Regions from separate parts of the Thermoanaerobacter sp. RKWS2 genome, predicted to be linked through region 2. Evidence: a T-box and tRNA genes for the amino acid it is inferred to sense, from the RefSeq annotation. Region 2 holds a T-box; the other holds one or more tRNA genes.
The links. A T-box is a leader RNA that pairs with one kind of tRNA and senses whether it is charged. The one in region 2 lies ahead of leuS (leucine--tRNA ligase), so its partner is inferred to be a tRNA-Leu.
Positions count from the first base shown of each region.

Region 1: it encodes a tRNA-Leu, which carries the amino acid that the T-box ahead of leuS (leucine--tRNA ligase) is inferred to sense. The anticodon was not compared.

Region 1 covers NZ_CP110888.1:2,510,153-2,514,579, reverse strand. Annotated here, with positions in the region: gene yabQ (spore cortex biosynthesis protein YabQ) at 1-231, shown strand, start outside; gene OEI98_RS13350 (FtsB family cell division protein) at 300-587, shown strand; gene OEI98_RS13345 (S1 domain-containing RNA-binding protein) at 675-1,106, shown strand; gene OEI98_RS13340 (Ppx/GppA phosphatase family protein) at 1,169-2,074, shown strand; tRNA gene OEI98_RS13335 (tRNA-Leu) at 2,171-2,260, shown strand; tRNA gene OEI98_RS13330 (tRNA-Met) at 2,265-2,340, shown strand; tRNA gene OEI98_RS13325 (tRNA-Met) at 2,348-2,424, shown strand; gene OEI98_RS13320 (recombinase family protein) at 2,381-3,901, opposite strand; gene OEI98_RS13315 (hypothetical protein) at 3,921-4,277, opposite strand; gene OEI98_RS13310 (topoisomerase DNA-binding C4 zinc finger domain-containing protein) at 4,328-4,427, opposite strand, start outside.
Region 2 covers NZ_CP110888.1:342,194-346,620, reverse strand. Annotated here, with positions in the region: gene leuS (leucine--tRNA ligase) at 1-1,684, opposite strand, end outside; T-box leader at 1,749-1,955, opposite strand; gene OEI98_RS01700 (ABC transporter permease) at 2,020-2,775, opposite strand; gene OEI98_RS01695 (phosphate ABC transporter ATP-binding protein) at 2,772-3,497, opposite strand; gene OEI98_RS01690 (ECF transporter S component) at 3,668-4,156, shown strand; gene OEI98_RS01685 (cation diffusion facilitator family transporter) at 4,225-4,427, opposite strand, start outside.

The DNA.
Region 1 (4,427 bases), 660 kb from region 2:
ATTCTTTATTATGTGTTACTAAGTTATTTCATCACCCAAGCTTTAATTGGAATTTATGAATTTACAATAAAGTTTTTAAAAAAGATGGCAGAAATTATTATATACCCTGTTAAAATAGTAGTCAATTTTTTTATTGTTCCTTATAGGTTTACAAGAAAAATTTTAACTTTGCCTGGTGCTTTTCTAAAAAATAATTTAACCTATTTTAAGATTTTTAAGAGGAAAAAATAGAGGATTTTTTAAAGAGATGTCGAATAAAAATAATAGATTAATCCGCATTGTGAAAGTAGGTGTTTTGAGTGAAAAAACTAAAGAAGATATTGTTTTTTGCCTTTATTGCATATATTGGATTTACTTTTTTTCAGCAGCAAGTTGCATTAGAGAAACTTAATAATAGGTATAGGGATTTGAAAAATAAAGAAGCTGCAGTAATGAAAGAAAATAAGTATTTAAATGAATTACTTCACCAGATAAATAGTGAAAGTTTTATTGAAAATGAGGCAAGGCAAAAATTGGGGTTGGTTAAAAAAGGAGAAATAATTTATGTAGATATTTCAAAAACTAAGACACAAGAGACAAAAAAGTGATTTCGAAAAATTTATCTTGAAATATTTTGTATTTTAATATATAATGAACTCATTAATAAAATTTTTAGAGGGAGGATCTTTATTTATATGCCATTTGAGGTTGGAGATGTTGTTGAGGGCACTGTGTTAAACATCACAGACTTTGGAGCATTTATTCAGCTACCAGAGGGAAAAACTGGGTTGGTGCATATTTCGGAAGTTGCTAATACCTATGTAAAAGACATTAGGGAGCATTTGAAGGAGCATGATAAAGTAAAAGTAAAAATATTGTCCATGGATGCTAATGGAAGAATAAGTTTGTCAATCAAAAAGGCTTTGCCTAAAAAAAATAATAATAATAAAGAAAGAGATCCAAAGGATTTTGTATGGCAGAGCAATAGGAATTATAATACTAATAGTTCTTTTGAAGAGAGATTGCTTAAGTTTTTAAAGGATTCAGACGAAAGACAGCAACAGCTGCGAAAGAATTTTGATTCCAAGAGAAGAAACACAGGCTACAGAAGAAGCAATGGATATTAACTTCGGGTTATGCCCGAAGATTTTTCATAAAGGGTTTTTACCTGTGATAGTTGGGGGTTATTATGAGAATTTGTGCGATTGATATAGGGACAAATTCAATACGCCAACTTATATGTGACATAGATAATGAAAATATAAACAAGATACAAAAAGACGTTGAAATAACTCGATTAGGGGAAGGAATTTCTAAAACGGGGAAGTTAAATAATAATGCGATACAGAGAAGCATTGAAGTGATTGAACGCTTTGTGAAATTGGCCCAAGAAAAAGGCGCAGAAGTTATATATGCTTTTGCAACATCTGCGATGAGGGATGCTAAAAATAAAGATGCTTTTTTTGAGCAAATTGGAAAACTTGGGCTAGAGGTAGAAATTATAGATGGAGAAACAGAGAGCTTGTTTGGATACATCGGAGCGGTGATGGGAGTTAATAAGGAAGATGCTCTGGTGTTAGATATAGGAGGAGGAAGTACTGAATTAGCGTACAAAGGTAGAGAATTTGTAAAAAAAAGTTTTGATATAGGGGCTGTGAGGCTTACTGAAAAATTTATTAAAAATGATCCTCCTACAACTGAGGAATATGATGAAATTAGGTTACACATAATAGATGCAGTGGTAAATTCCATTGATAAGTACAAAGAGGTTGAAAATGTTATCGGCATAGGAGGAACGATAACAACTCTTGCCGCAGTTTCTCAGCAATTAGAAATTTATTCTCAAGAAAAAGTCCATGGCTATCAGTTAAAAAAGGAAGAAATTAAAAGGATTTTAGATAAATTTATGTCTGTTACATTGGAAGAACGAAAAAAAATTTTTGGATTGCAGCCCCAAAGGGCTGATATAATAATTGCGGGAACTGCTATATTACTGACTATATTAGAAATGCTGAGTTTCAAAGAAATAACGGTTAGTGAGTGGGATAATTTAGAAGGAGCAGTCCTCTATAAATTTGGGGAATTTAAGCTATAGAAATGGAATTTTCATTTGAAGTTGCAAAAGTGGATAAAAAACTATTGACTTAAAGATATAGATATAATATAATAAATACTGTCTCAAGGAGATGAAGCCGGAGTGGCGGAACTGGCAGACGCACAGGACTTAAAATCCTGCGGGCCCTAAAAGCCCGTACCGGTTCGAGTCCGGTCTCCGGCACCAATGGCGCGGGTGGAGCAGTCCGGTAGCTCGTCGGGCTCATAACCCGGAGGTCGTAGGTTCAAATCCTACCCCCGCAACCAAAAATATGGCGGCGTAGCTCAGTTGGCCAGAGCATGCGGTTCATACCCGCAGTGTCGGTGGTTCAAATCCACTCGCCGCTACCAGCAAAGAACGGAAATCGTCACCTATCCAGAAGTAAAATTCACACTTTATTTCATCTGGGGTGACGATTATTTTTTTTATGTAGTTTTTAAGCACTTCTTTAATTTCATGAGGATCCTTCGATGAATTAATTATTTCCCTATCCTTTTCAAAGATTTTCAAAATCATTTCTGGTGTAATAAAGCTTGTTTCTTTTTTATTTTCCAGCTCTTTAATTCTGTAAGCGAGTTCATTTCTCATTGCTTCTAATTCATTCATTTTTTCCTTCATAATCGGCTGGAACATGCCCTGAGCAATGGCTTCTACTATGTTTTTCATCTGCTCTTCAACCTCCTTATAACGCTTTTTTAAAAAAGTAATTTCTTCTGCTTTCTCTCTATTTAACTTTTGATTTTCTTCATTTAAAAGCCTAGCTAGTATTGGTGCTACTTTCGGGTCGAGTATTCTTTTATTCAGCTCTTCTATGACAAAAGCTTCTACTTTTTCTTTATTTATATCTCTATTTGTGCACTGCTTAGTTCTATCTTTTCTGCTACACCTGTAAGTCACATACTTGCCCCTGCTTAAGCACCCTACCATTTTAGAGCCGCATAAACCACAGTAAACAAGACCTGACAAAAGATAAACCCTTTTTGCAGAATTAGCCCCTCTTGTTATTTTTCTTTCTTCCATTTTCTCCTGCACTTTTTTAAATAAGTCTTCATCAATGATTGCAGGTATAGCATTCTCTATAACGATTACGTCTTCTTTTACTATTCTATGATTTTTCTTTGTGCCTTTGTTGAATATATATTTGCCAGTATATTTTTCATTTTTTAAAATTTCATGAATGCTGTTTTTGCTGAACGGATTCCCCTTCTTAGTTCTGTAACCTCTTAAGTTTAATTCATCAATTATCTGCCTATATCCATACCCTTGGGCATACAACTCAAAAATTAATCTTACTGCCTCAGCCTCTTTCTCATTTATTACATATTCTCCATTTACAATATCATATCCTAAAGGTGGTATACCTCCATTAAATTTGGCCTGAAAAGCATTTTCTTTCAATCCCTTCATAACCTCCCTCGCAAGGTTTTTGGAGTAGTACTCAGCCATTCCTTCAAGTACCGACTCAAGAATTATAGACTCGGGACTATCGTCAAGCTGTTCTAATACCGATATTAATCTTACACCATTCTTTTTCAACTGTCTTCTGTAAAAGGCACTGTCATATCTGTTGCGTGCAAACCTGTCCAATTTATGTACAATAACAGCATTGAAAAGACCTAATGAGCTGTCTTTTATCATCTGCAGAAATGCCGGTCTATCATCAGTTGTAGCGCTCTTTGCTTCATCAGTGTATATTTTTACTAGCTGTATACTATTCTTTTCGCAGTACTCTTTTATAGCCCTTAATTGGGCCTCAATGCTCTCTTCTCGCTGATTATCGCTGGAGTATCTTGCGTATGCAGCAGCTCTTAACTCTGTTTCAGCCATGAGAAATCCCCTCCCAATCTTATTCAGCTTTTGTAATATATTCTAATATCTTTTCCGATATTTCATCTGCTTTATCTTCCAACTCTAAATATTCCATGTTAAGTCCTATAATATAGCTATGTTGTGGCATATCGTTCAATATATGCTGTATTTCATGAATAAATGTCTTAACTTGTGTCCTGTAATTTACATTTCCGTTTAGTAATAAATGATAGTTTCCTCTCCTACTTATATATGTAAACCCCAGCACTGTTGAGGGTAAATTAAACACTATATGAGTTCGTATACCAAATGCATTCATAACATCATGAAATGGGATTGTTTCATCCATTAAAGCTTTCATGAGAGAAGTGTTAAGTAAATTGATACTGCTCAATTGAATCATTCCCCCTTATCTTCTTTACAACAAGAATGTTTTGTAGCAGTTTACCAATGTGTAAAAAATTTTTTTATTTCTTCTAATGGGATTTTTACTTTTCCGTATGGTATATTCTCAATAAAATATCTATCCATATTATGATTAAAT
Region 2 (4,427 bases):
AAGATTTAAACGGCTCATCAAAGTCAAGATATCCTAAGTCTCTCAAAGCCTTTGTAACAAACCTTGCGTACAAAAGATGCATTGTCGCATGCTCTGCTCCACCTACGTACTTGTCAACAGGCAACATTTTATTTATCCATTCTTTATTGAAAGGCTCTTTGTCGTTTTTGTTGTCGGGATATCTTAAAAAGTACCAGGAAGAATCCACAAAAGTGTCCAAGGTATCGGGGTCTCTTAAGGCCTTACCACCACATTTAGGACAAGTTACATTCATAAAGCCCTCATGCTTTTTAAGTGGAGACTCACCTGTTGGAGCAAATTCCACATCATAAGGGAGTAATACTGGTAAATCTTCTTCTGGGACAGGGACTATGCCACAGCGTTCACAGTGAATAACAGGTATTGGAGCACCCCAGTATCTCTGCCTTGAAACAAGCCAATCCCTCAATCTGTAATTTACTTTAAACTCTGCTCTACCTTCTTGTTTTAATTTTTCTACAATTTTTATCCTCGCTTCTTCTGATTTTATACCTGTAAATTCTCCACTGTCTATAAGCACTCCATACTCAACAAAGGGTAGACTGTCCTCCACATCTCCAATTCCTTTTATCACTCTTTTTATAGGAAGGTTGTATTTTGTTGCAAATTCATAATCTCTTTCATCATGGGCAGGAACAGCCATGACACATCCTGTTCCATATGTTGCAAGGACATAGTCTGCTATCCAAATAGGGAGTTTCTCTCCCGTCAGAGGATGAATTGCGTATGCTCCTGTAAATACCCCTGTCTTTTCCTTTTCAGTAGACAACCTTTCAATTTCACTTTGTTTTCTCGCGTATTCTTTATACTCTTCAACAGCTTGTTTATATTCATCTGTAGTGATTAAATCCACAATCTCATGTTCTGGCGCAATAACTACATACGTCGCTCCATATAACGTGTCAGCTCTTGTTGTAAACACCTTAAATGTCAGGTCTTTGCCGTCAACTTTAAATTCTATCTCTGCCCCATCCGACTTTCCAATCCAATTTCTCTGCATTATTTTTGTCTTCTCAGGCCAATCAAGTTCATCCAGTTTTTCAAGGAGTTCTTCTGCATAAGCAGTTATCTTGAAAAACCACTGAGTCAAATCTTTCTTTGTAACTTCAGTGCCACACCTTTCACATTTTCCATCTATAACTTGCTCGTTTGCAAGAACAGTTTGACAGCTTGGGCACCAATTCACTGGAGCTTTTTTTCTATAGGCAAGGCCTGCCTCAAAAAGCTTAAGGAAAATCCACTGTGTCCATTTATAGTATTCCGGTAAGCAAGTTATTACTTCATAGTCCCAATCAAAAGTTGCCCCCATTTCTCTTAACTGCTTTTCCATTGTTCTTATGTTTTCCATAGTGGAATCATAAGGATGTATTCCTGTTTTTATCGCGTAATTTTCTGCAGGAAGTCCAAAGGCATCAAATCCCATTGGATGAAAAACCTCATAGCCTTGCATTCTTTTCATTCTCGCCCAAGAATCAGTAGGTCCGTAATTGTACCAATGCCCTACGTGGAGCTTTGCACCCGAAGGATAAGAAAACATCTCAAGGCAATAAAGCTTTTTATCTACATTTTCAGGATTAAACTTGTAAAGTTTTGTCTCTTCCCATCTTTTTTGCCATTTTCTATCAACATCCACTGAGTAAGCCATAAACCTCCACTCCTATCTATGATTTTTTAGCAAACTCGATTTTATTAAAAAAAGTCTTTCATCTTTAAGAGACGAAAGACTTGCACTTCCGTGGTACCACTCTTCTTGGCATAAGCCCACTTAAACCTGTAACGGCAGTAACCGTGCATACCTACTACACTTCAGTATGCCTGCTCCATGGCGAGTTTCGGCATCTTAGGCTACCGTTTTGCACCCACCAACGGCTCTCTTAAAGCTTACAATGCCTACTGCTCCACTTCATCGCATTTAAAAAATTGATTTGTACATTATTTTATTACAAAATAGGGATAAATGCAATATCATTTTAAACAATATTATTGTAAATCAATCACTAATTGATGATATTTTGTAAAAAAGTTTCTATAGGTGAGAAAAGTAACACTAAAACATGAAATCGCTACTGTAGAAGCCAACATAAAAGTAACCATTATCTGGTACTTAACTGCATCAATAGGGTCTACTCCACCCAATATTAGCCCTGTCATCATTCCTGGAAGCTGGACGATGCCTAGAGTTTTCATGCTGTCAACTGTTGGAATCATCCCTGTCTTTATCGCTGTCTTTATCACTTTTTGAGCTGCTTGCCTTGAAGTTGCACCAAGTGACAAATACGCCTCTATTTCCTCTGACTTATTTTTTATTTCGTCTTTTAGTCTTGAAACAGCAAGTCCTGAGGCTACCATTGAATTTCCTATTATCATCCCTGATACAGGTATAACTTCCTGGGGGCTAAAATGTATATTCCCAAATAAAATAAGCAGAGAAATTGTAATCGCGGCACTTAAGGCAATTGAAAAAGTGATAAAATAAAAAACATTCGGTATTCCCTTCCCTCTCTTTGAAGCATTATTTCCAGCAACTACTATCATTAAGCTTACCATTGCCAAGGTAAATAAAGCATTATCGGCAGCAAATATGTAGTGTAAAATGTATCCTACTATTGTAAGCTGCACAACCGCTCTTATAGTACCTATAACTATTTCCTTTTCAATCCCCAGCTTTTGGTAATAAGAAACAAAAATTGATATTAGCACAAGACTTGACGCCAATGTCAAAGACAATACACTCATTTAACTTCCTCCTTTAACTTGCCTTGTATAAACAATTTTGTAATTTCATTTTGGGGATTTGTAAAAAAATCATAAGTTTTAGCATATTCTATTAATTGCCCTTTGTTAAGCAGTGCTGTGTAATCTCCAATGCGCTTAGCCTGTTCCATGTTGTGAGTTATCCAAATAATCGTCAAATTCATTTTTTCTTTTAGGTTAAATATTAATTTCTCTACTATTTCTGTAGAAGTAGGGTCAAGAGCTGAAGTAGGTTCATCAAGTAAAAGAGCTTCAGGATTATTTGCAAGAGTTCTCGCTATAGAAACTCTTTGCTGTTCCCCTCCTGATAAATTTTTCACATCTCTTGTAGCATACTCATTATTCAATCCTACAATGCTCAAATAATACTCCACGTTTACATTTTTTTCGCCTTTAAGCATTGGACCATACTCAATATTCTCTTTTACTGTTCCTTCAAAAAGATGAGGCTGCTGAAAAACCATTCCAATTCTTCTTCTTAAGTCTATCACATCTATTGTTTTAATATCCACGTCGTCTATTAAAATACTGCCATGGGTTGGATCTATCAATCGGTTTATCAGTTTAATCAGCGTCGATTTTCCAGCTCCAGAAGGGCCGACAATAGTATGTATTGCTCCACCTTCAAACTTTACAGAAATGTTTTTTAATATCTCTTTTCCAAAACTACTGTAACTTACCTCTTTAAATTCTATTTCATTCACATAAATCACCTCTATTGTAACAACTGTTACATTTATATTTAAATTGTATCCTTTCTTTGTGCGAAAGTCAACAAAGCTAAAAATTTCTTTTCAACTTTGATATTTATTTGACATTCTTCTGCTAAAGTAATAAAATATAATTGACAATAAGAGGAAAGGAGGCGATTTGTGTGAATACAAAATTTATAACGAGAACAGCTATCCTATTAGCTATTACTTTAATATTTCAGTTTTTAAAAATGCCACAACTTATAACAGGTTCTATCGTTAATGCAATGCTTTTAATCGCAGCTGGAACTGTAGGAATGTGGTCAGGAATTATAATAGGACTTTTAACACCGGTAATTGCATTTTTAGTAGGCATAATGGGATTTCCTTTAATGATTCCTTTCATAATGGTGGGTAATGGGTTATATGTAATGCTTTTTTCAACGCAAAAAAACAAAGTAATAGGAATGATAGTAGGTGCTGTAGTTAAGTTTATATGGCTTGCTTTATCAGTAAAATATATAATGCACCTGTTCAATGTAAAAGTTCCATTAAAAATTGTACAGGCTTTTACAACACCTCAGCTTATAACAGCACTCATAGGAGGTATACTGGGAATTATAGTAATTGCATTGCTTGAAAATTACTTCAAAAAAGCGAAAGAACAATAATAAAAACAAGGGGAGAAGGTTTTATTCTCCCCTTGTTTGGTGAACTAAGCCGGAGGCTTTTTATATTACTAACCTTTTCTATTTATCAGCCCAACATTCTCACAACATTCATATTCCATCTGCAAAGTAACATGATGTATGCCAAAAGTTTCATCAAGAATAGTTTCAATCTGATCCATTAATAATTTTGCTTGACTTAATTTAATGTCATCTCTTGTGTTGACATGACACTCAAAATGTATATCTTTATCATTAGTTTGCCATACGTGTA